Regions from separate parts of the Faecalispora anaeroviscerum genome, predicted to be linked through region 2. Evidence: a T-box and tRNA genes for the amino acid it is inferred to sense, from the RefSeq annotation. Region 2 holds a T-box; the other holds one or more tRNA genes.

Region 1 (12,030 bases), 1.8 Mb from region 2:
TGTTTCATTCTTAATATATGCATCTTTTTCATCTGAGACTTTTTCTGCAGCAGATTCTAATACCTCTGCAACTTCTTTTACATTTCTTGGGACACTCATTGCTATAGGTAATGGATTCCCAGTTGCCACACTTGCTACAACCGACGCACCTATAGAAACCGTTGACGTTGCAAGCTTAAAAAGATCAACGCGCTGAAATAACTTTTTAATACTATCTTTAACTTCCTCAAACGGTTTCTTATTATATAGTTCTTTTAGAAGCGCCTCCATTAATGCGGTTTTTGCATCTTCATATCCCTCAAACATCCATGCATTAATTTTCACGCAGATTATGTTTTCTTTTTCTTTGGTTAATTGTTGGTCAATTAGGTTCAATAATGTTGATTTGCCTGCACCCCAAAGTCCAAAAACTCCTATGGTAAGGGGATTGTTGGTCTCATCTTTCGCAATGTCAGCAATCAGCTTAGCATAAGGCCCATAAAATAGAATATCGATATCAGATGCATTGTCTAGCCACATAATGTCACTCTCCTTATTCCATTCGGTGCATAAGCAATTTCATTGCTATATATAAAAATCCAACTTCATAGTATTGCTACAATCAGCATGTCCATCATAAACAAATCGAGCAATTGACATTATCCGTTTTGAATCATTGTTCTTAATGACGAATTTATACTGCAAAAACGCTGATTACCAAAACAGAATTAGCTCTTGGATTCCTTCGACTATAAACTTTAAAATTGGCTTTCGCTTGCCCTGAGGGACTGGACCTGTATACTGATGAGTGTTCTTTATTTCTGAATGTGATAAATGTGAATGAAGTCTAAGTTGATGCAGTTCCATACACATCTTATGAAATTTGGGGATATAATTAATAAAACCTTTGCTCTTTTCAATTCCACCAATTTTCCCAAGGATATATCCGCCGAGTTCAGCATGATCATTTTTAAGAAGACTGCAAATTCTATCATCAATTGTATCCCAAAGGTTCACAAATGCTGTGAGATCCGTTTTCCAATAACCTAAAGCCGTAAAAAGTGTCCGCTCAATCTGATCATGCTCTTTCCCGAATCTTTTTTTCCATTGGAACTTCATCTGAACACCTGTTAACTCGTATAGATATCGAGTTATTTGACTATTTGAGTATCTATTACGCTGTATTATTTTGGCTCGTTTAAATATATTCTGTGCATATGGAGAAATTGCATTAACCGGAGGTAATTGATTGGGTACAGGCGCTAACAAATAGCAATTCGCACCAGCCGTAGCCAACTCACATTCTGGTGCTTTAATGTAATCTTCCAAGAAAGTCGCACCAAGCTTATCTGCCAATTCGTGTTTTTGTGCTTGATAAGCAAACTTGCTTCTAACCCACCAATTGCTTTTCATAACATAGTTCTTCTGCCTAATGCCAAATTTTGAATCGTAAAGAAGAATGAATGCCAATAGCTGCGAACGATACCTGCTATCAACTATAAACGCGTGTTTCTTATCGACATTGAGCAATTTTTTTGCTAGCTCTGTAAATCTATCTGCATCTTTACAATTTAAGTTTCCAATAGCTGCCTCCAACAATATTCCAGAAGAAAATTGCTGAGTTTTATCTTGACAGCATCCATAAATAAAATCACTAAGGGTGGGGGGGATTTTCCTTGGATATCTTTGTATGTAAAATGCAAACGAATGAATCATATTTGGAAATCTCTGAACTGTAGCAATGGCAAGCTTATTTGATTTTGCATCTTGCTTGACATATTGAAAGTAGCGTTTGATGGTTGTAAGATCGGCAGGGTTTTCCTTAATTAATCGCTTTATAGCATTTACTGCGATTTCAGCCCTTTTCTCATGATCAAATTCATCTTCAAATAGGGGCTTACTGATACGTTTGATCTCATCATCAATATTTGAAATTTCATGAACGGTAATTTTAGATGACTGCGGAAATAATCCGAGCTCCTTGCTCCTCTTGTCAAGAAGAAACAATACCCAGCGAACTGTTTCTTCATTATCAGCCAGAATCCGAATATCATCCACATATCTAAAATACCGAAAGGAAGTTTCTTTTTGCAACTCTTCGATATATGAATCGTATTCAGCCAATACAGCTTCAGCAACTATACCAGACGCTTGAGGCCCCTGAGGTATTCCTGTAGCAAGCTCCAACCCATTCGATGACTCCCACTGTTCTAGCAATTGAATGAACGAATTGGCACAAGTATCGCTAAATCGACATTTGTCCTTCAATACAGTCCGAAGCAAATGATGATTAATGCTGTCATAGCAGGCAGTAAGATCAAAGGACGCAATATATTTGCTTCCTTCTTCATATGCCTTGATAACAGCCTTAGTGTACGCTTTATAGGAATCTTGCCATTTCTGATAGAAAAAGAGACTCTGATTGTTGGAATATAGGTTGCCAAATACGCTCTTTCTATATCTTTTTTTAACCTTTAAAATTGTCGATAGTGCTTCTGCTAAGACATTTGCGTATGCTTGGTATACAATTTGGTCCTCAATTGACATCAACGTATACATTCTGCTTAAACCATTTGCCTTCGGCATAAACACCCGTATTGTATTTATTGGCAGATATCCTGATTTTACTTTATCCCTTAACAAAGTGATGTTCTCTTCAACAGCCATTCCATAGGTTGAATAAGTATCTCTAAAGAAGTTCTTGTAGGTGCTTTCGGGATTGGTTAATAAGCGATTATATGCAAGGATCAGGTTATCCTTCTTAGCCACATCCCTAATTGAAAACACACTGATCCACCTCTTCCATTAAATATATTTCCTTTCGTACCAACAAGTTCTATCAAAATATGCAATATTAGCATTTTCTTTACGGAATATTTTCTAAGCTGTGCAAACTTCGTCTAATTGCTATAATAAGTAATAAATTCCAAATTTTAACTTTAATTCTATTTTACTTTCTTATATCTTGCAAATCAACTAAAAATAAGAATTTATTCCATTTTTATACATATTTCTAATAGAATATAACTCCGAGTAAGTATGTGCAGCACACGAGTGAGAGAGCTTTGGTATCCACGGGTATCCAAAGGTATCCACCTCGCAGTACGAAATATCTATTGCATCCAAGCAATACTGTACTCAGAGAGTGCAACAAATCTTCTATCAAGCCTATTCAAATAGGATTTTCAGTGCAGTTTCTGCGCCTTTCTCTAAAAAAACGATTTTTTCAAAAAATATGTTGACAAAATTACATTAAAGTGATATATTATTCAAGCATTCTATTTCAGAAATGCTGGTGTAGCTCAGTTGGTAGAGCAGCTGATTTGTAATCAGCAGGTCGGGGGTTCGAATCCGTCCACCAGCTCCACGCTTCGGCGTTCAGCTGAACGGGACAAGCACTTGATCTGTTTGAGATAAAAGGTAATATGGAGGAGTTCCCGAGTGGCCAAAGGGGGCAGACTGTAAATCTGTTACGTTACGTTTCGGTGGTTCGAATCCACCCTCCTCCACCAAAAGCAGATAATAAGAGCAGGAATGCTTTTATTATCTGCTTTTCTATTTAGATATGTATCTCCATTATGCGTACTAGAATAGCAGCGCACAAACGGCATTCACAAGTCATAAGTGGTCGCAGAGACCCTTAGGGCGCATGGTAGCCAACTGTTTTGCAGACGGTTGGTTACCTGTGGATGTCTTTTTTTTTCCCACATAGCAATTATGTACCAGCATTTGAAAATTTGCTTGTGCTGACGCACATCATCTTCTTTTTAGGTATGTTATTGAAACCATACGGATATTCGTATATAATATACTCGGTATTTTAATACTTATGGGGAATATGGGAACGGCGCGTGCATCAATACTGCTAAGCCGGGCGTATCCCGGCGCATTTCGGGCGCTCTTGGGTTATTCCATCTGATGCAAAAAGCCTACCGATCCTCGAAAAGAACATACCATATGGAAGTGATTGCCATGCTACATATTGCTGTCTGCGATGACCAGCCGAGAGAACTGGAAATCATCAACGAACACATAACAGAATACCTTGACACCCATACACTGGAAGCGGAAATGAAAGAATTTTCTCATCCGGATCAATTGCTGACTGCCCTTAAAACAGAGAGCTTCCATCTTTACATATTGGATATTGTCATGCCAATGGTGAACGGTTTGGAGTTAGGCAAAGAAATTCGCCGCCTTGACTGCGAGGCACAGATTATCTATGCCACCACCGAACCTCAGTTTGCTCTGCAGGCATACGCCGCAAGCCCCATCAATTATCTCATTAAACCAATTGATAAGCGGCAGTTGTTTGATACGCTGACCCTCGCCATCTCCAAAGCAGACCTAGCCGAAGAGAAGACGTTTACTGTGAAAACCGCCGATAGTCTGCGGGTGATCAAGCTGTCGGATATGGACTGCTGTGAATACCGCAGTCACGCTGTCATTTTCAGCTTAAAGAACGGTGAGGAAGTGCAAAGCCGCACGATTCGGGAGAAATTTTCGGAATACACCTTGCCTATTTTGAAAGACAGGCATTTTCTGCAATGCCATACCTCATTTGTGGTCAATCTGCGGCGGGTGGAACGCTTTGCCAAGGACAGCTTTACGCTGTGCGGCGGCAAGACCGTCCCCATTACGGCAAAGCAATACGCTGCGGTGAGGGATACCTATATGGACTACCTGATGGCAAAGGGAGGACGGCAATGATAGAAATTTTTCCTGACTTATTGCGAGCGGTGATTTCCACTACCGCCAATGTTCTGCTGATGATGACGCTTTTGCAGCCGAAGTATTCTAAAAAAATTACACTGCTGACCATGCTCGGCGTTCTTGCAGCTGATTTGGGTACAGCGGTTTATTGCTATCTCAGCGGCAATTTGACCTTGCTTTCAAAGCTGGATATTATCCTGTTTGCAGTGCTTTGCTTTGCGGTACGGCCATTATTCAAAGACACCTTCATGCAGTGGCTGTTTTCCTATATCACCGTCCAAAACATCAGCGACATCGTAATTATCCTTAGCTTCGAAGTCTGCAGGTATTTGCCTTATCCCCTCTACGCCAACTCGCTGCTGCGCTTAATTCTATTCGGAGCTTTTCTGCTGATTTTGTCGCGGTATGTACGTCCGCTGTATCGGCAGGCGGTGGAGCATTGGACGGCATATTTCGCCGTGGCGCTGGGGCTTTACATCACCTTTAATTACTACGTTTTGTCTGCGGACGATATTATCGTGATGCTGACGGAACAGGCCATACCGCTGCTTCTGGTGATTTTTATCGGGCTTGCCGCCTACGGCTCCATTCTCCTCTCCCTCAAAAATCTTATGCGAGAATATCGGATCAAGGAAGAAAATCAGAAAATGCAGGCGGAGCGGGAATACCTGCAACTGGCCGCGGGCAATATGTCTCGGCGTCTGAAACTGATGGAGGAGGTGTCGGTGAAGAACAGCCGCGCTGCCCATGACCGCCGCCACTTTAACAATGTGCTTCTGGAGCTTTTGGAGCAGGAAAAAACCGACGAGGCCGCCGCTTTGCTGCAAAATCAAAATCAAGCGACACACACCATCAGCAAGGTCTACTGTGAAAACCCCGCCGTCAACGCCGCTGTCTGCCACTATGCAGGGGTTGCAGAGCAGGCAGGTATTCCCACAGAGATTGAACTGGATATTCCAAGAGAGCTAACCGTAGATTCCTTGGAGCTTTCCATGGTGGTATCAAACCTATTGGAAAATGCCATTCAGGCTTGTGGATGTTTGGCTGACGGAGTAAATCCCTATCTCCGTTTTACCTGCCGAAGTGTGGGGCGGCTGTTACTGGAAATAGAAAATTCCTGCACCGAGGATACCGTACTCGATGAAAGCGGCTATCCTGTTGCCCGCGAAGAAGGCCATGGAATCGGCAGCAAGAGCGTCATTGCCTTTGCAAAAAAGTATGATGGAGAGCTGCTGTATAAAATCGAAATTGGTGTTTTTCAGGTACGCCTTCTGGTTTAAATATACGGAATCTTTTGTTTGTCAAGAGCAAATTTTAATTGAATAGCTACTTTTTAAGTGTAAAAATGAGTCTTTTAAGTGTAAAGGCTCATTTTTTTTATTTTTTGGATTAATATCTAAACAGAAATTTGCAAGATTTCATTGGGTGATCAGGGCTTGAAACCGACCGGTAGCTCCCAATGATTGAAGCGATGAAGAAGCTGGGCAATTGAAATTTGAATCTGCCAATATAAAATAATCGGCAAGCCGAAGTGTTCAGAAAAATATCACTGTGTTCTCGCCGGAAGGAGCATGACGGAATGGAAAAACGCAGGCGTGAAGATGTACCGCTGAAAGTCCCCAATTCCGAGGGAAATGTGTGGCCAAAGCAGATTTGCCCTGCCTTTGAACCGAGAACCGACACACCGAGGGGTCTGCGGCAGTGCTGGTACTGTCGGTATGCCGACTTTCATCTGGACAAGCCCCGCGCGTTGGATGTGGGCGTGTGCTACTGGCCGAAAAAGATATTATAGGAGGGTCGTAAGAAAATGGGAAAAAGAATTTTAAGTATTTTGCTTTCGGTTTGCATGGTACTGACATTGCTGCCGGTTGCCGCTATGGCGGAAGACGCAAATGCTTCGATGAGCGCAAGTGGGGAAATTATAGCCTTTGCACCGCTTGACGAAACAGAAAAGTCGGTAGCTACCGGCACAGCGATTGAGGATTTAGGGCTTCCTGAAACCCTAACGGCAACGGTGAGAACAGCCGCGGCTGCGGACAGTGGTACATCCCAGGAACCCGCGCAGGATTCAGAAAACCCGGAAGAGGATTCCACATCGGGTAATTCCGCAGAGGCAAGCTCCAGCTCTGCGGTACAAGGGAATGTGAATGACCAGCAGGAGGCGGACGATAGCGGTACCTCCCAGGAACCTGTAATCAATTCAGAAAACCCGGAAGAGGATTCCACATCGGGTAATTCCACAGTGGCAACCACCAGCTCTGCCATACAAGGGAATGTGAATGAGCAGCAGGAATCGGCCGACCCCGAATGGGAAGAAACGAGTGTGGACGTTCCGGTGACATGGACGTCCGAGCCGGAATATAACGGAAATGAAAACGGTGAGTATGTATTTACGCCGGTAATAGAAGGCTATACGGTGAGCGCCGATCTGCCTGAGATTACTGTGACGGTGGGTACGCAGCCCCTGATGACGGCTCTGCGAACGGGTACGCCCGTTACCTACGGCGACTTTTCTGTCAGCGTAGATGAAGATGGCGCGGCGCCGACGCATAATGACGGCGTGCTGACGTTTGGCACGGCGGGGGAATATACCGTTGGAATGGCTGATGGAAAGACTTCCACCTCCAACGTGATTAAAGTCACCGCCGATGGTGTCAAGCTGAACCTTGTCGGCGTAAACATTACTGCACCGCAAGGTGCCGGGAGTGATAACGGTGCGGCTGCCTTGACCGTGACAACCGGCACAGTAACCTTGAATGTTATTGTGGACAGCTCTCTGACTGGCGGTGCCGGAGGATCAGAAACCGACCCTGATACGAACTACGGTGCAATGGGCGGCTGCGGCATCAGCGGGAATATTGCCGTCACAGGCACGGCAACGCTTACCGTGACCGGCGGTACAAGTGGTCAAGGAATGAGCTTGTGCGGTATAGGTATCATTGGCAATGTGAATGTCTCCGGTGAGGCTACCCTTATCGCCAGAAGCGGCAGCGGTAATGGGGGTATTGCCATCAGCTCCGCCACCCAATACGGCGGAGGCACAATTACCGTGGGTGATGGCTATACGGTCAAGGCTGGAACAGATGCTGCCAGCGCGACAGCATTTACAGGGACTTCAACCAATTTACAGTATGTCGCTATAGAACCCATTATTTTCACCGTTGCTGAGAATACGGCGCTCGAGATTAAGGTTCTACCTATTTATGGGGACCCTCAAGTGGATAATATGGTTGCTTCGCAAGGGTTTACACAACCAACAGATGGAAGCAAAACTGCAAACTTATACTGGGATTCAGCGAAAACCCAATTAATCCCATATGGGGATAATTCTTTCGGAATTGGATCTAATACTCTGGAGAAAATTTACTTTTATGCAACAGAAACGGGAACTTATATATTTACTGCCACGTTTATAGATGATAATGACAAAAGCAGTAATTATACTATTAAAGTAAAGGTTACCGGAGACACTCCGCCTGACTCTCTCCCCACGGCGGAGGAGTACGCGTCGGCTTCTCCGGCGGCGGCTTCCGATACCGACTATGTGCTCGATTCCGTTAAAAAGACCCTCACCATCAAAACCGCAAAGGGTGCGGCGTTCTGGTCGGCAAACGGCAAGAATTATCTTGACTACACGATCCTTCTTGCCAAGGACATCAACGTGTCTGCTTTCCAGTGGACGCCGGTGGGAACAGACGATGGCTCTTTTTCCGGCAGCTTCAACGGACAGGGGCATACCATTAGCAGCCTTACAATAAATACTACAGACGTACGATACGCCGGACTGTTCGGCTATGCAAGCGGTGCGACCATCAAAAACCTTACAGTTTCGGGCAGCGTGACGGCAAGCTATGTGTCGGGCGAGTGCTACGCTGGCGGAATTGTCGGCTACAATACCGAGGGCAGCACCATTGCCAATTGCGCCAACTACGCCGCCGTTTCGGTAAGTACCAGCGGAAACTCCAGTTATGCGAATGCCAAAGGCGGGGGGATTGCCGCTCTAAATAGTGGCACAATCGAAAACTGCCGGAACAGCGGCGCTGTTACCGCTGCGAACAACTCAACAAACGCGAGTCCGGGCTACGCCTATGCCGGCGGTATCTGCGCATTCAACAACAGTGGCGCCATTGCCAACAGCTACAACATCGGCACTTCTTCTGCGACCGGCGCAACCGAAGCCCTTACCGGAGGCATCTGCGCCAAAAACTGCGCAACCATAACAAATTGCTATTCCACAAATGCAAGTAAGGTAACCACTAACTTTTATGGATCAGCCACTACCACCGGCTGCGGAACCTTTTCGGATAACGGCGGTGTGCTGACGGCGGGCACCGCCGATAACTGCGGCAGTGCCCAAACCCTTTCCTATGGAAATGGTCTTCTCGCCGCCCTCAACGCCTGGGTTGGCGCCAAAGCCAGCGGTGACTACTACACATGGCAAGCCGACAGCACAAGCGACCCGGTAAACAAGGGTTACCCCGTGTTCGGTGAAAAGTGGGAAGCGCCCGCTACGAAATATAACGTTTGGGTAGGTAATGTTCAAGTTACCAGTGCCAACTCCAATGGAATTACAGGGGATGGCATTACGGGTACGGTCACCTACAACCACGACACCAATACTCTCACATTAGACGGTGCGACGATTACCAGCGGTCATTTGATAGAGAATTTCGACGGTCCCGCCGGAATTGATGCAGAGGGTAATTTAAACTTAGAACTAAAAAATGATAACACGATTACCGGAATTAGCCCGTCCAGCGGCAAGTGCAGCTTCGCTGTATACAACGATGGGAACCTAACGATAATGGGTAACGGAACCTTAAATGCTACCGGCGGAGATACTTCAGATGGCGGCGGCTACGGTTTGTATATCACAAATAGCCTTAGCATTCAAAACGATGCTACCGTTAACGTCAACAGCGGGAACGCAACAAATGGGAACTGTTGGGGTGTTCTGGTTGGCGATGCCCTTACCATTCAAGGGAGCGCCTCCGTTAACGTCACCGGCGGTACTTCAACAGGAGAAAATGGGAGCAGCTACGGTGTGTACGTCTTCGGTTACACCAAAGTGAAAGACAGTGCCAGCCTATCCGCCACCAGTGGCGCGGCGGAATACCAAAGCTACGGTATTTTTATCTCTAATAATAATAGCTTTGAGATATCGGGCGGAACCGTGACGGCCAGCACCACCGATAATGACGGCGCATCAGAAGGCTCTGCCGCTATAAATAAAAAGCCAATTTTATATTTTTACAAGCCTGCACCTGTAGTTATGACAAGCAGATTTGCGAGCGGTACGGATGCCGTAAGGAATACGCTGAGTGATATCAATATTCCATCCTTCAAATACATTCGCATTGTACCATCTTCTCTTCCCACGGCGGCGGAGTACGCGTCGGCTTCTCCGGCGGCGGCTTCCAATACCGACTATGTGCTCGATTCCGTTAAAAAGACCCTCACCATCAAAACCGCAAAGGGTGCGGCGTTCTGGTCGGCGAGCAGCAAGAATTATCTTGACTACACGATCCTTCTCGCCGATGACATTGATGTGTCTAACTTTCTGTGGACACCGGTGGGAACAGGCGCAGACTCTTTTACCGGCAGCTTTAACGGACAGGGGCATACCATCACAGGGCTGACGGTGGATATTTACGCGGGTAATGAAGCAGTCTATGCCGGGTTGTTTGGCATGACCAGCGGTTCCATTAAAAACGTAGGGTTGGCGAAGGCGTCAATCGTCGTTTCCAACACCTCTACTGACTCTAAGCAGGTGTTTGCCGGTGGTCTGGCAGGCGAAGCATTCGATGGGGCCATCACGAACTGCTTTGTCATGGGAGGCACCGTGAGCGCCAGCAGCGGCTATGGTTCCTACGCCGGAGGGCTGGTGGGCTTTGCCAGCGACGACATCACTGTCAGCAATTGCTACAGTACCTCCAGCGTCACCACCAGTGGCACAGGCGGCCATTCCGGCGGTGTGGCAGGCTGTATAGGCGCTGGCACAATCAAGGATTGCTATTATTTGAACGGCGGTACAGGTATGCCGGAAAAGGGCGTTGGCCGTGTGTACCCCAATTGCGAACCTGTCATCACAGGCTGCGGCACGATTGGCAGCAACAATAGCACACTGGCGGCGGGCACGGAGGAGCAGTTTACCTCTCAGCAGACCCTTGCCTATGGCACCATCCTCTCTGACGCCCTCAACGTCTGGGTCTACGCCAAAGCCAGCGGTGACTACTACACATGGCAAGACGATACAGGGAGCATAAACGGCGGCTACCCAGTATTCGACGCGCTGTGGGGTACGACCACCCCGGTTTTCGACAATTGCTTCAAAGACATCCATACGAAAAAGCCCGACGACCCCGGTAGTTATATGGGTGAATACCACTACGACTTTGACGGCTGGTATACCGAGCAGAATGGCGATGGTACGAAATTGGGCGACAGCGACGATGGCACCGCCGGTACCCGCTATTACGCCAAGTGGATCAAGAACGGCAAAACCGTTCGCACTACGGCGCTGGATTTGACGGATATCAGCGAGTCCAACCTCTACCGCTCAACCAAAAGCGGTGACGTATACACGAATGCCGCTGAGGGCTGGACATGGTACGCCGCCAAAACCACAGTGGGAAGCAATACCTACGCCGCCAACACCCTTGTCCTCTCCGGCCTGAACATCAACACCGCCGCTACCGCCACCGCCCTGAAGGTTCCTGGCGGCACAACCATTGTGCTCACGGAGGGTACCATAAACTCCGCAAGGAGCGGCTATACCAGCTCGGACAGTGAAGCTGTATATACCTATGGCGTTTATGGTGCTGGTGCCCTGAACATAAAAGGCGGCGGCACGCTCAGCGCCTTTGCCGGCACAGCAGCATACACCAAAAGCAACAATTCCTATGGAGGCTTCAGCTACGGTATTTACAGTGCCGGGGCGCTCAACATCACCGAAGGCATAATCTCTGCCAAAGGCGGTTTCAGTGGGCCAACAGCCGCTGAAAATAAAAGCTACGGTATCTATTCCAATTCAACCATCGACATCAGCGGCGGCACCGTCACCGGCAACGGCGGCGGAGGAAAGGCTGAAAGCGGTGGCATCGCAGCCGAAGGTGATATTAAAATTACCGGAGGTGTCGTTGCGGGTCAAGGAGGAGCGGTAAATCTCCGTACAAGTATAGGTATCATCGCGCGAACAGCGAAAATATCCGTCACCGGCGGCACGGTTTCCGCCACAGGCGGTGCGTCGACTGGTACTGATGACTCGTCTGCCAGCGTCGGTGTTTTCGCTGATAAGGTAGAAATCTCCCAAGGAACTGTCACCGCCACCGGCGGCAA
Region 2 (12,030 bases):
GAAGCACCTGTGCCTCAGACCTTTGAAATTGGCAGCAACAGCGATTTGGTGTTGGAAAATGCTGTTACTGATAATCTGATTGATACTATAGAGCGTTTTGCGCGGGAAGGCCGAGGGCATCTTACCTTCCCTACAAAATTTGATCTGGTAAAACCATTACTGAGTCTTGATCACAAAGGCAAAACCATATTTCGCATGAGTATAAACCCGGAGGAGATTATACGCCGTATAGAGCTGGGTACCTCGCCGCTGCGCGAACGAATCCACGCACTGAATGAAATGGCGGATGCAGGATATCCGGCGGGGATGTTAATTGCGCCAGTCATTCTCGTTCCGGAATGGAAGCGGTTGTATGGGGAACTGATCGAACAGCTGGCAGAGGAACTGAGCCAAAGAGTCAAACAAAACGGGTTTATCGAAATCATACTGATGACTTACAGCTTCGTTCAAAATGCCATTAATACGGATGCGTTTCCCAATGGCGTAAAACTGCTTAATCGGGATACGATGACAGGACGTGGGCGTGGTAAATACTGTTATCGAAATGATATACGCGGAGAAGCTGAGCTTTTTTTGCGGGAAAAGCTGTCTAAAGAGTTGCCAAGTATGTCAATCTTATATATTTCATAGACTATTTACGATGAATGCTGACATTATGCCACCCGATTTTATTGTAGCCGAAAGGGCTTGTTGTCTGTGAAATGCAGACAACAAGCCCTTTCAGCTGCTGGATTTAAAATATCGGTCTCATTTTTAAGGGTCACTTCATTGCGAGTGGCCACTTTTATACGATTCCGTTCGATCATCTGTTTTTGTCGTTTTATCCATACTAAGATGAAAAGCGGCAGCCCTCTGCCCTGCTACCCGAATGCGTAAACAACAAGCGGGAACAGATAAATTCCGGTCAGAATCACAAAGAACAAAATTCGGTAAGCCCACAAAGCCAACGGCTCCATCGGCCTCAAAAAATGATAGCCTTCCCGCTTCAAAAGAATCCAGAATCCCACGAGAGTGAAGATGCCAAAAGCCGAAAGAAGAATGCCAAGTTTCAGGCCCTGCGGTACAAATGTTAGCTGTACCTTGTTTTCTCCCTGTTCCAAAGGAATGGCCATCATGTCGCCAAATACCTGGTATGCTTCGGCGGCCTTTCCGTTAACCTGAACCGAATATCCCTTCTGGTACGAGAGCGGCAGCAGCAAATAGGGATTTTCGCCCGAGGCCTGTACGGTTCCGGAAATGCAGTTCCCGTTTTGAGTCAACTGCACCTTGGGTGCAGAGGCTGCGGCTGTATCGAGCGTTTCCAGGTTCATACCGAATATGCCGAAGGATTTCGCATGGAAATCACGCAGAACCGTAACGCGGATGTCGACGGCTTGATCGGTGAAGGTACCAAGATTCAAAAGGCCGTTTTCCTGCTGAGTTGGGTATTGATACGCCACAGTTTCATCGTTGACCGAAACGCGCAGGCTTTTATAGGCCGGTTCGGTCAGATGGTTGGTGACCTGATCAAAGCAATCCAAATACAAGGTCTGCGTTCCCTCCACCAGTATGTGGTATTCCAAAACGCCGTCCTTTTCGGAATTTTCCCGTAACAGCTCCATCTGAGAGCCGGTGTCGTACATAAACAAATTGGTTGCGGAGGAAGATTCATATTCCTCCGTCAGCTGTTCCTCTGAACCAAATACCTTCGTAAAGAGGTATTGCTGAATCCCGCGGCGGGTCATGTTAGGCAGGTCCTTTAATTCGCTGATGTTGCCGGATTGAATCACAGTCCCAAAGGACAGCAGCTCTTTGTTCTTCACAAGAGCATAGCGATCGTTCTGGTAAATGACATTATCGCGATGGGTCGTTTCGTATTCTCGTTTGACGGTGTATCGGTTTCCCCACAAAGCATCCGTCAATTCGGTGCCGTCATGGGAGCTAACCTCCATCCAGTAAGAGGAATAGCCCATCCGTTTCATCGTGAACATAAAATCTTCGTCTGTCAGAGAAGTATAGTGATTGAGCGTCGGGTAATTGATCCCGCCCAGAAGGTTGACGTCAAAGTATTTATGGCCGTTTTTGACCCGGTACATACTTGTATCGTGTATTTTATCTTTCAGATCAAATACAGAGCTGTAAAAAGACACCGGATTTGCCGCCGAGCCGATAAAAACACTGCCGGAAAACAGGGATTCGCAGCAGGCCAGCAGCAAAAGAAACAGGGAAAAATACCGTTTGGTCAGATATTGGTGCCGGTACAAATACAAAACCAAATAATAGCACAGAATCGCCAGTATGGTGAATAATAGGAAATAGAACACGGCGGTTTCATCCAGCCAAAGGGTACGGGTGTAGATGCTCAGATCACGGTAGCGGTAATAGAGCAGTAGATACGCCACCAAAGACATGCAGGCCAAAAGGAAAACACCGATGCCGATCCCCGGCCAACCCTGATGAAGAAAGCGCCCCTCCTCCTGATTCAGGTCGGAAATCGCCTTGGCCAGAAATAGCAGGCCGAGAAGCGCCGTCATATACCCGTAGCGGGCCGGAAACGCCTGATAACTGCCTGTATGCCACATTTTGTTGATCGGTTCAATAAACAACGGAACAGTCAGAAGCACCCAAAGAATCAGCAGGCTGCGAATGTGAGAGTCGCGCCAGCATTTGACCGGGTTCAAGAATGCCAGTGCCGCAATCACTCCCGAGCTGCAAAGCAAAATGGGTAGTGTGGTATAAAAGCTGGTGAAAAAACTGCCGGAGGAAATGCTTTCGATCAGCCCCACAGCACGTGCGGATGATAGATACTGAAACAGAGATGGCAGCCAAACTGCACCGGTTACCAGAAGCGCGCAGACGGTGGAAATCCCCAATAGTAGAACAGATTGCTTTCTTTCTTCCGTTCTTTCCTGCGTCAGGCGCAGGTAAATCCCGAATGCCAGAACCACAAAGATAACAACCATGTAGGTTAGATAAAAATTCAGAACCATAATGGCTGCAAGGCTTAGTGTATAGCAAAGCGGCCTATGCTGCCGGATCAATCGATCCAACCCAATCATCAGAATGGGAAACATTGCCATTACATCGAGCCATACCATGTTTTGAAAATACAGCATGGTGTATCCGCCGAAGGCATACATGATCGAAAGAGCCAAAAGCTGCGTGGTATTGAGGCTTGAAAAGCGGTGTCGAAAAAAGATCGCTGCAGTCAGCGAACAGAGCGCCATTTTCAGTAGAACGAGGATGTTTGCGAACAAATACATCTGTTCTGCCGGAACCAGCAATACCAAAAATGTAAACGGACTTGAGACAAAAAAGAAGAAAACACCCAAAAAACTCATTCCACCCGCATTCTGCGTGTTTAAGAGAAAATCGGCGTTTCCATTTAATATATTCTGAAAATCGAGCAGAAAGGGAATCACCTGCTGCTTCATGTCACACCAGGCTAAAGTTTGATTCTCGAAAGGATACAAATGAAAGAGGAAGAACAGTAACAGAGTTAGTCCGGCCGTCGCAATCGGAGCGGGCCAGCAGCGTCGTTTCATGGTTCTTCCCCCGTTTCTGTTTCTAAAAATATTTTTCATTCAATACACCTTGTTTCTTCCCCTGCCGAAGGAAGAGGAAGAAACAGCAAATTAAAATGAAACGTTAGTTAGGTGGCTCTCTTTATTTCTGAAGAATAACCTTGTGGAACACTTTTTTGCCTTTTTTGATAATAACAAAGCCTTTTTCAAAATCAGAGGATGTCAGAACATGATCAATTGCGGTGATCTTCTGGTCATCTACCGCAACGCCGCCCTGCTGAATCAATCTGCGGCCCTCTCCCTTTGATGGGATTAAGCCGGATTTCATCATTACTTCCAAAATATTGATCGAGCCGTCTGTCAAATCAGAAACGGAAAGCTCCGTGCTGGGCATATTGTCTGAATTCCTTGTGCCGCCAAACAGGGCGCGCGCGGCCTCCTGTGCCTTTACGGCTTCCTCTTCCCCATGAATCAGCTTCGTCACTTCAAAAGCCAGCACCTCTTTGGCCTGATTCAACTCACTGCCGGTCATTGCCTCGTATTCCGCAATCTTAGAAAGCGGCAGGAAGGTCAGCAGCTTCATGCAGCGGATCACATCCGCGTCGTCAACATTGCGCCAGTACTGGTAAAAATCGAAGGGCGAGGTTTTTTCCGGGTCCAGCCACACAGCGCCTTTTTCCGTTTTTCCCATCTTCTTCCCCTCGCTGGTGGTCAGCAGCGTAAAGGTCATTCCATAGACTTCTTTGCTCTTCATCCGGCGCAACAGCTCTACGCCGCCAATAATATTGCTCCACTGGTCGTCTCCGCCCATTTCCAGAACGCAGTTGTGACGCTCGTTAAGCTCCAGAAAGTCGTAGCTCTGCATGATCATATAGTTTAGCTCAAAAAAGGACAATCCACTCTCGAGCCGCTGCTTATAACATTCCGCAGCCAACATGCGGTTAACAGAAAAATGCACGCCGACCTTACGCAGGAATTCGATATAATTGAGGTTCAGTAGCCAATCACCGTTATTCGCCATAATCGCTTTTCCACCGGAAAAATCGATCAGGCGGGACATCTGCTTTTGAAAACACGCAATATTGTGGTCAATATCCTCTTTGGTCAGCATTTTGCGCATGTCGCTCTTTCCGGAGGGATCGCCGACCATGCCGGTTCCGCCGCCGAACAGCGCGATCGGCGTATGACCTGCTCTCTGCATATGCGCCATCACCATGATCTGCACAAAATGCCCCACGTGTAGGCTGTCTGCCGTCGGATCAAAACCGATGTAAAAAGCGATTTTGTCCTCATTCAGCAGCTTTCTTACTTTTTCCTCATTCGTGATCTGGGCGATCATGCCCCTTGCTTCCAGTTCGTCAAATACTCCCATCTTAATTTCCTCCAATTCAGTTTGTAGGGGGAAAATAAAAAGCCCCCTGCGTTTTTCTCCTGCAGAGGGCGGAAATTCCGCGGTACCACCTCAGTTTACCGCAGCCTCACGGCGGCGGCCTCACGGGTAAAAGCTACCCAAACGCGTTAACGGGCGCAACCCGGACGAACCTAACTCCGGTAAAATTACCGCTTTCTCAGCCCGACAGCTCCGGAATGTATTTCTGGGAAGTCTCCGCCCCTGCTTGCACCAACCGCAGGTTCTCTGTGCCGGCTGTTTTCCCGTACTTTTTTCCTTCTTCGCCATTGATTTGCATTATAACGAATGTTTTTTGCGTTGTCAAGTCCTGGCGCTCCCCGGTGACTGCTTCGCGAGCCGAAGCATTTCGCGGGCATTTTCCCGCATCAGTTCCGTAACCGGGAAACCACCCATGATACGGGCCAGCTCATTGGCGCGGCCCTCGGCATCCAGCGGGGTGATTTCCGTAAAGGTGCGATCCTGTTGCTGCTGTTTTTGAATCAGCAGATGGTTCTGGGCCAGAGCAGCAATTTGCGCCAGGTGAGTCACACAGATCACCTGGCGACCCTTGGCCGCCTGGCGCAGCTTGAGGCCCACCTTTTGCGCGGCGCTGCCACTGATGCCCGTATCCACCTCGTCAAAAATCAGAGTATCTACCTCATCTTTCCCCGCCAGCACAGTTTTAATCGCAAGCATAATGCGCGACAGCTCGCCACCGGACGCAATTTTCGCAACCGGCTTTGGTGGTTCGCCCGGGTTAGTGGAAAGCAAAAACTGAATTTTGTCGCAGCCGGTTACATTTAGAGGGCAGCGCTCCTGCTCCACCTCAAAAGAAACTCCCGGCATATTCAAAAATTGCAACTCCTGCTTAACGCTTTCAATGAATCCGCCGGCAGACTTTTTGCGCTGTGCAGAAAGAAGCTTGGCCAGGCGAATCGCCTCTTCCTTGGCGCTTTCATATTCCTCATTCAGCTTGGCCAAACGTTCCTCAGAAAGCTCGATGTTCTGAAGCTCTGCGCGGCAGTTTTCAAGGTAGTTCAGCATATCCTCTTCGGTTTCGCCGTATTTCAGGCTGAGCCGGTACAGAAAATCGAGCCGATTCTCAATCTCTTCCAGCTCCGCGGGGTCATAGTCCAAAAGCTCCGCAGTTTTGTTGAGCTCTGCACTGCAATCCTGCAGCTCATATTCCACATTTTGAAAACGATCAGCCAGCGATTCGATCGACGGCAGATAACGCACAGCGTCGATTAAAGCGGAATTAATCTGCGACACGGCAGACAGAACGCCGCCCTCTTCTTCCCCATCGAGCAAAGCGCGGGCTCTCTGGAACTGCTCGGCCAAACGCTCGCTGTTGCGGTATAGCGTGCGCTTGGCCGCGAGCTGCTCCTGCTCGCCTGAGCGCAAAGCGGCTTCCTCCAGCTCTTGAATCTGGTATTTCAGCAAATCCATCCGGCGTTCCTTCTGCGATTCGTCCAGATCAAACGCCTGCAGTTCGTCTCGAATGCGGCACATATTCCGGTAAGCATGCTGGTATTCGTCGAGTAACGGCAGCAGTTCACCCACACGGTCTATGTAGCGGATGTGCAGATCTGGTGAAAGCAGCTGGTAGCTTTCATGCTGCCCGTGAATATTGACAAGGAACGGGGCAACCTCTTTCAGCACGGAAACTGTGGCCGGCCGGCCATTGATGCGGCAAGTGTTTTTCCCCGTTTGGCTGATTTCCCTTTGAATCAGGACATTTCCCTCTTCGTCGGCAGAATAGCCGAGCTCCGTGAGCTTTTGCAGTACATGGCCGTTCGGTGCGGAAAACACCGCGCTGACAAAAGCGGAGGAGGCCCCGGTGCGGATCAGCTCGCGCGAGGTTCTCTCGCCCAGAATCGCACCGATCGAGTCGATGAGGATGGATTTACCGGCGCCGGTTTCTCCGGTCAGCACATTAAAGCCGGCGTTAAAATCCAGCCCGCATTTTTCAATGACCGCAACATTTTCAATATATAGCTGCGAGAGCATCTGTTGTCACCTGCCAGCAATCAGTTTTTTGAGGTCCTCCGTCAGCTCGAGCGCTGTTTCCGGTGTTTTGCACACAACCAGTACGGTGTCGTCACCGGCCACAGTGCCCACCACCTTTTCCCAGCGCAGGCTGTCCAGCGCTGCGCAGACAGCGTTGGCCATTCCTGTCAGACACTTGACGACTACAAGGTTCATGGCGTTGTCTACATCCACGGCGGAATCCTCAAACAGCGAATAAAATTTTCCGGAAATATCTCGAGACGGCTCCTGGCTGTTTGCATAACGGTACTTTCCGTCTGCAGACAGAATCTTAACAAGGCGAAGCTCTTTAATATCTCTGGATACGGTGGCCTGCGTTACATCAAAGCCAGCCTCTTTCAGGCGGCGCAGGAGTTCCTCCTGCGTATCGATCTGATATTCGCTGATCAGTTCCAGAATTTTCGTATGACGTCTTGTTTTCATGTCACGCTCTCCGTTCTGAAAGTTTTTCGTTCACGACTTCATAAAAGGTTTGACATTTCAGGTCGATCAACCTGACCGACCGGGCAGACTTTTGGAAGCGCACGCATTCGTCCTCTGTTACAGGAATCGTTGTTTCGCCGTCGAGAGTTAAGAACATTTCACTTTGCCCATTCGGTACAGCGGTGATGTGAAAGGTGGTATCTTCACCGAACACGACCGAGCGTGTCAGCAGGGAATGCGGGCAAATCGGAGTCAGCAGCAGGCAGCGCATCGCCGGTTCGATCACCGGACCGCCAGCAGAAAGGGAATATGCCGTGGAACCGGTAGGCGTTGCGACAATCAGGCCATCCGCGCGGTAGTGGCAAAGATTGTTCCCATTATAAGAAACCTGAAAATCGAGAATTCTGCTTTGTGAGCCTCGGGAAATTACCCCTTCATTGAGCGCGTAATACACCTTTTGGTACTGCTCGCTTTTTAAAGAGGCCTCGAGCATTAAACGACGCTCAACCTTGTAGTTGCCATCCAGCAGCTGACGCAAACGGTGCAGTTGATTCGGCTCCAATCCGGCGACAAACCCGATTCTGCCGGCGTTGACGCCCAGAATCGGTTTGTCGGCTCGAGAGGCATGTTTGGCCGCGTGAATGATCGTTCCGTCGCCGCCTACGGCAATCACAAGGTCGCATGCAGCTATCATGCCGAAAAAGTCCTCAAAAAATTCAATATCGCGGTATGGAAAGCTGCTATACAGAGTGGCGTCCATACAGACGTGGATGCCTAAGCGGCGCAGCTCTTTGACCAGATCCTGCGTTACCTGATCCGCATTTGTTTTTGTCAGATTGGGGATGATTGCTGCAATCAATGTGTATCACCGCCGTTTAGCTGGATATGGGACTGCTCGACCAAGTCCGGCACAGACTGCCCTCTGAGGTCCTCCGGATGCTCCGATTTCTGCAAATAAATCAAATACTCAATATTCCCCTCCGGGCCTTTGACCGGGGAAAAAGTAAGTCCCAGCACGGAAAACCCGTGCGCAAGGACAAAATCTCGAATTTTTAAAATCACCTGTTCATGAACCGCCTTGTCGCGTACCACACCTTTTTTTCCGACATTTTCACGTCCGGCTTCGAACTGCGGTTTGATCAGGCAAAGTGCCCGCGCGTTTTCAGAAAGAAAGGTTCTGGCCACCGGCAGTACCAGAGTCAGAGAAATAAAGGATACATCCACACTAAAAAAATCAAGGATGTCCGGTACCTGCTCCGGTGTCAGGTAGCGCACGTTGGTTCGTTCCAGATTCACTACCCGGGGATCTGTGCGCAGCTTCCACGCCAGCTGACCGTAACCGACATCTACGGAATACACCTTTTCAGCACCGTTCTGCAGCATGCAGTCCGTAAAGCCGCCGGTGGAAGCGCCGATGTCCATACAAGTGAGGCCGGAAAGGTTGAGGGCATACAGCTCGATTGCTTTTTCCAGCTTGAGCCCTCCGCGGCTGACATACTTCAGTCCTTGCCCACGCACCTCTATGGCCGCGTCGGCCGGGAGTATGGTACCCGGTTTATCCGATTTCTGGTGATCCACATAAACGTTCCCCAGCATAATCAGGATTTTTGCCTTTTCCCGGCTTTCCGCAAAGCCCTTTTCAAATACGAGGGTGTCGAGTCTTTTTTTCTCTGTCACTTTTGATACTCCGTTTGAATGCTATTTTTCATGCTTTCACTGTCCAGCTGAAGCTCAGCCAGAGACTGACGCATGGTTGCTTGCTTGACAAAACGGTTTTCCACCGCTTGCAGGGTTGTTTTCCCTGCATAGTTTTTCTGGTACATCAGATACAGAAAATGCTCGCCTACCCCGCCCTGCCGGATGCCTTCTTCAAAAAAGAAGGTGTGCTGCGCGCCCATGCAAGCTTCTACTGCCTGCGGGTCGACCGGGTGAATTCGGTTGAGCTTGATGATCCGGACGGGAACCCCCTCCTGCCGCAGCTTTTTTGCCGCAAGACAGGCCATGGAAAAGAGTCTACCGTAAGTCACCAGTGCCACCGGCGACTCTCGATCACCGTATTCATCAAAGGAATGGCCCGAAACGGTAAAATCTTCCGGCTGATACAGTTGACCCCCTCGGGGATAGCGCACCGCTGTGACTCCGGGACACTCATAAATTGCCTGGTGCAGAAAAAGCTCCAGTTCCGCATGATAGGCCGGGGAAAAAATTGTCATGTTGGGGATGGCGCTGAGCAGGGAAACGTCAAACAGGCCCTGATGGGTTTCGCCGTCCTCCCCCACCACTCCCGCCCGGTCGATAGCAAGCGTTACCTTCAGATTCTGTAAAGCCGCATCGTGAATCACTTGGTCGATGCTGCGCTGCAAAAAGCTGGAGTACACGGCAAACACCGGCAGCATTCCGCCAGCCGCGAGCCCACCCGCAAAGGTGACGGCGTGTTCCTCCGCAATGCCCACATCAAAGAATCGATCGGGGAATGCCTTGTGGAAGCCGGCAAGACCGGTTCCGCTTTCCATGGCGGCTGTAATCGCGCAGAGGCGATCATCCTTCTTGGCCATGGCGCAAAGGCATTTACCGAACACCTTGGAAAAATTCTCGCCGGAGGCTTGGGACTCTCCCGTTTTGATGTCAAAACAGGGAACTCCGTGAAAGGCATCCGGATTTTTCTCGGCAAAGGAATAGCCCTTTCCCTTTGCTGTAATCACATGCAGCAGAACGGGTCGATTGATTTCTTTCGCGCTTTGCAGCACAGAAATCAGCTGCTCCACGTCGTGGCCGTCATAAGGGCCATAATAGGCAAAACCCATATCCTCAAATAGAGTACCTTTATACAGCGCCTGCTTGAGCAGAGTTTTGGATTTTTCCAGAACATTGCTGATCGGGTCGCCAAGCACCGGCAGGTGATCGAGAATCCCTGCTACGGTTCCCTTTGCTTTTAAGTAGCCCGGCTGGGTACGAATATGAGCCAGATACCGAGCAATAGAACCTACATTTTTTGAAATCGACATTTTATTGTCGTTTAGAATGACGATAAAATTTTTCGGGAAACGGCCGGCATTGTTCAGGCCCTCATAGGCCAGGCCGCCGGTCAGGGCCCCGTCGCCGATCACCGCAACCACGTGGCCGGGGTCGTTGTGAAGATTTTTCGCGCTGGCCAACCCCAGAGCAACGGAAATGGAGGTGCTGCTGTGACCCGCATGAAATGGGTCACAGTCGCTCTCTTTGGGGTTGGGGTAGCCGGAAAGTCCGCCCTGAGTGCGGATTGTGTGCAATTGATCTTTCCGTCCGGTCAAAATCTTGTGAGTATAGGACTGATGCCCCACATCCCACACAATATGATCAAACGGAACATCAAAAACATAGTGCAGAGCGACCGTAAGCTCCACAACACCCAGATTTGATGCCAAGTGCCCGCCGTTTTTTGCCACTGTGCGGATAATCTCCTGCCGGATTTCTCTGCACAGTACATTCAGCTCGTCCGTTGTCAAGGATCGCAGATCCCTTGGGGATTCAATGCAATCTAATATTTTTCCCATCCAAGAAACCTCTGTTCATTGTAATGAAGGCGTCATTCGGTAATACCGCTGTGGTGCTTGGCTGCCTGCAATGTGTTTTGAAGCAGCATCGCTACCGTCATCGGGCCAACGCCACCGGGAACCGGAGTCAGGTGCGATGCAACAGGCTCCACCGAGGAGAAGTCTACGTCGCCGCACAGCTTGCCCTCTTCATTACGGTTCATTCCAACATCGATGACAACAGCGCCGGGGCGAACCATGTCGCCGGTAATCAGGCCAGCCTGCCCTACGGCACTCACCAGAATATCTGCCTCTCGGCAAATTTCGGCCAGATTTGTTGTTTTGCTGTGGCAGATGGTAACGGTGGCGTCCGCATGCAGCAGTACCATTGCCATCGGTTTGCCTACAATGTCGCTGCGGCCTACCACAACACATCGCTGCCCGGCCGGATCAATTCCGGACGCACGCAGCAGTTCCATAATTCCTGCGGGAGTGCAGGGAAGAAAAGCGAAGTCGCCGCGCATGATATGTCCAATATTCTCCGGGTGGAACGCGTCCACATCTTTATCCGGCCGAATGAGGCCGACAAACTGGTTTGCGTCCAGATGACTCGGCAGCGGGAGCTGCAGCAGGATACCGTCAATATCTTCCCGATCGTTTAGAGAATGAATTGTATCTTCCAGCTCCTGCTGTGTGGCAGTTGCGGGAAGCCGGTATAATTCAAAGTAAATGCCGACTTCTTCACAGGCCTTCCCTTTGTTTTTCACATACACTTCAGACGCGGAATCTTCCCCTACCAAAATTACGGCCAAGCCGGGGGTAATTCCCTGTTCTTCCTGCAGTGACTGAATTTTCTCCGCGATGTGTTTGCGTACCGAGGCAGAAATTGCCTTTCCATCAATTAATTGAGCCATAGATAGCCTCCCGTATTTCCCCTTATTTTCCGCTTCTCCACAATTTGAAGCACGGTTTATTCTTTGTGTGTATCGGCAGACTCCTGTGTGGGAGCCTCTTCTATTGTAATCTCTGCTGCTTCACCGGTTTTTTCCGGCGCTGCTTCATTGGTATCTGCTTTTTCTAAAGTGTCCTTTTTAGAATCTGTTTCTTCCAAAGCCGTCGTATCTTCTGCCGATTCCTGCAATTCCGCATCCTC

What was found. A T-box is a leader RNA that pairs with one kind of tRNA and senses whether it is charged. The one in region 2 lies ahead of tyrS (tyrosine--tRNA ligase), so its partner is inferred to be a tRNA-Tyr.
Region 1: it has a tRNA-Tyr gene. The T-box ahead of tyrS (tyrosine--tRNA ligase) is inferred to sense a tRNA for this amino acid. The anticodon was not compared.

Annotation. Positions count from the first base shown of each region.
Region 1 is NZ_CANOOQ010000001.1:2,626,630-2,638,659, forward strand. Features, by position in the region: gene QOS46_RS12925 (KAP family P-loop NTPase fold protein) at 1-519, opposite strand, end outside; gene QOS46_RS12930 (RNA-directed DNA polymerase) at 694-2,766, opposite strand; tRNA gene QOS46_RS12935 (tRNA-Thr) at 3,271-3,346, shown strand; tRNA gene QOS46_RS12940 (tRNA-Tyr) at 3,407-3,491, shown strand; gene QOS46_RS12945 (LytR/AlgR family response regulator transcription factor) at 3,952-4,689, shown strand; gene QOS46_RS12950 (GHKL domain-containing protein) at 4,686-5,972, shown strand; gene QOS46_RS12955 (hypothetical protein) at 6,272-6,484, shown strand; gene QOS46_RS12960 (S-layer homology domain-containing protein) at 6,500-12,030, shown strand, end outside.
Region 2 is NZ_CANOOQ010000001.1:836,862-848,891, reverse strand. Features, by position in the region: gene QOS46_RS04175 (spore photoproduct lyase family protein) at 1-630, shown strand, start outside; gene QOS46_RS04170 (YfhO family protein) at 861-3,524, opposite strand; gene tyrS (tyrosine--tRNA ligase) at 3,646-4,875, opposite strand; T-box leader at 4,937-5,184, opposite strand; gene recN (DNA repair protein RecN) at 5,215-6,903, opposite strand; gene QOS46_RS04155 (arginine repressor) at 6,910-7,365, opposite strand; gene QOS46_RS04150 (NAD(+)/NADH kinase) at 7,367-8,224, opposite strand; gene QOS46_RS04145 (TlyA family RNA methyltransferase) at 8,221-9,042, opposite strand; gene dxs (1-deoxy-D-xylulose-5-phosphate synthase) at 9,039-10,898, opposite strand; gene folD (bifunctional methylenetetrahydrofolate dehydrogenase/methenyltetrahydrofolate cyclohydrolase FolD) at 10,931-11,791, opposite strand; gene lgt (prolipoprotein diacylglyceryl transferase) at 11,848-12,030, opposite strand, start outside.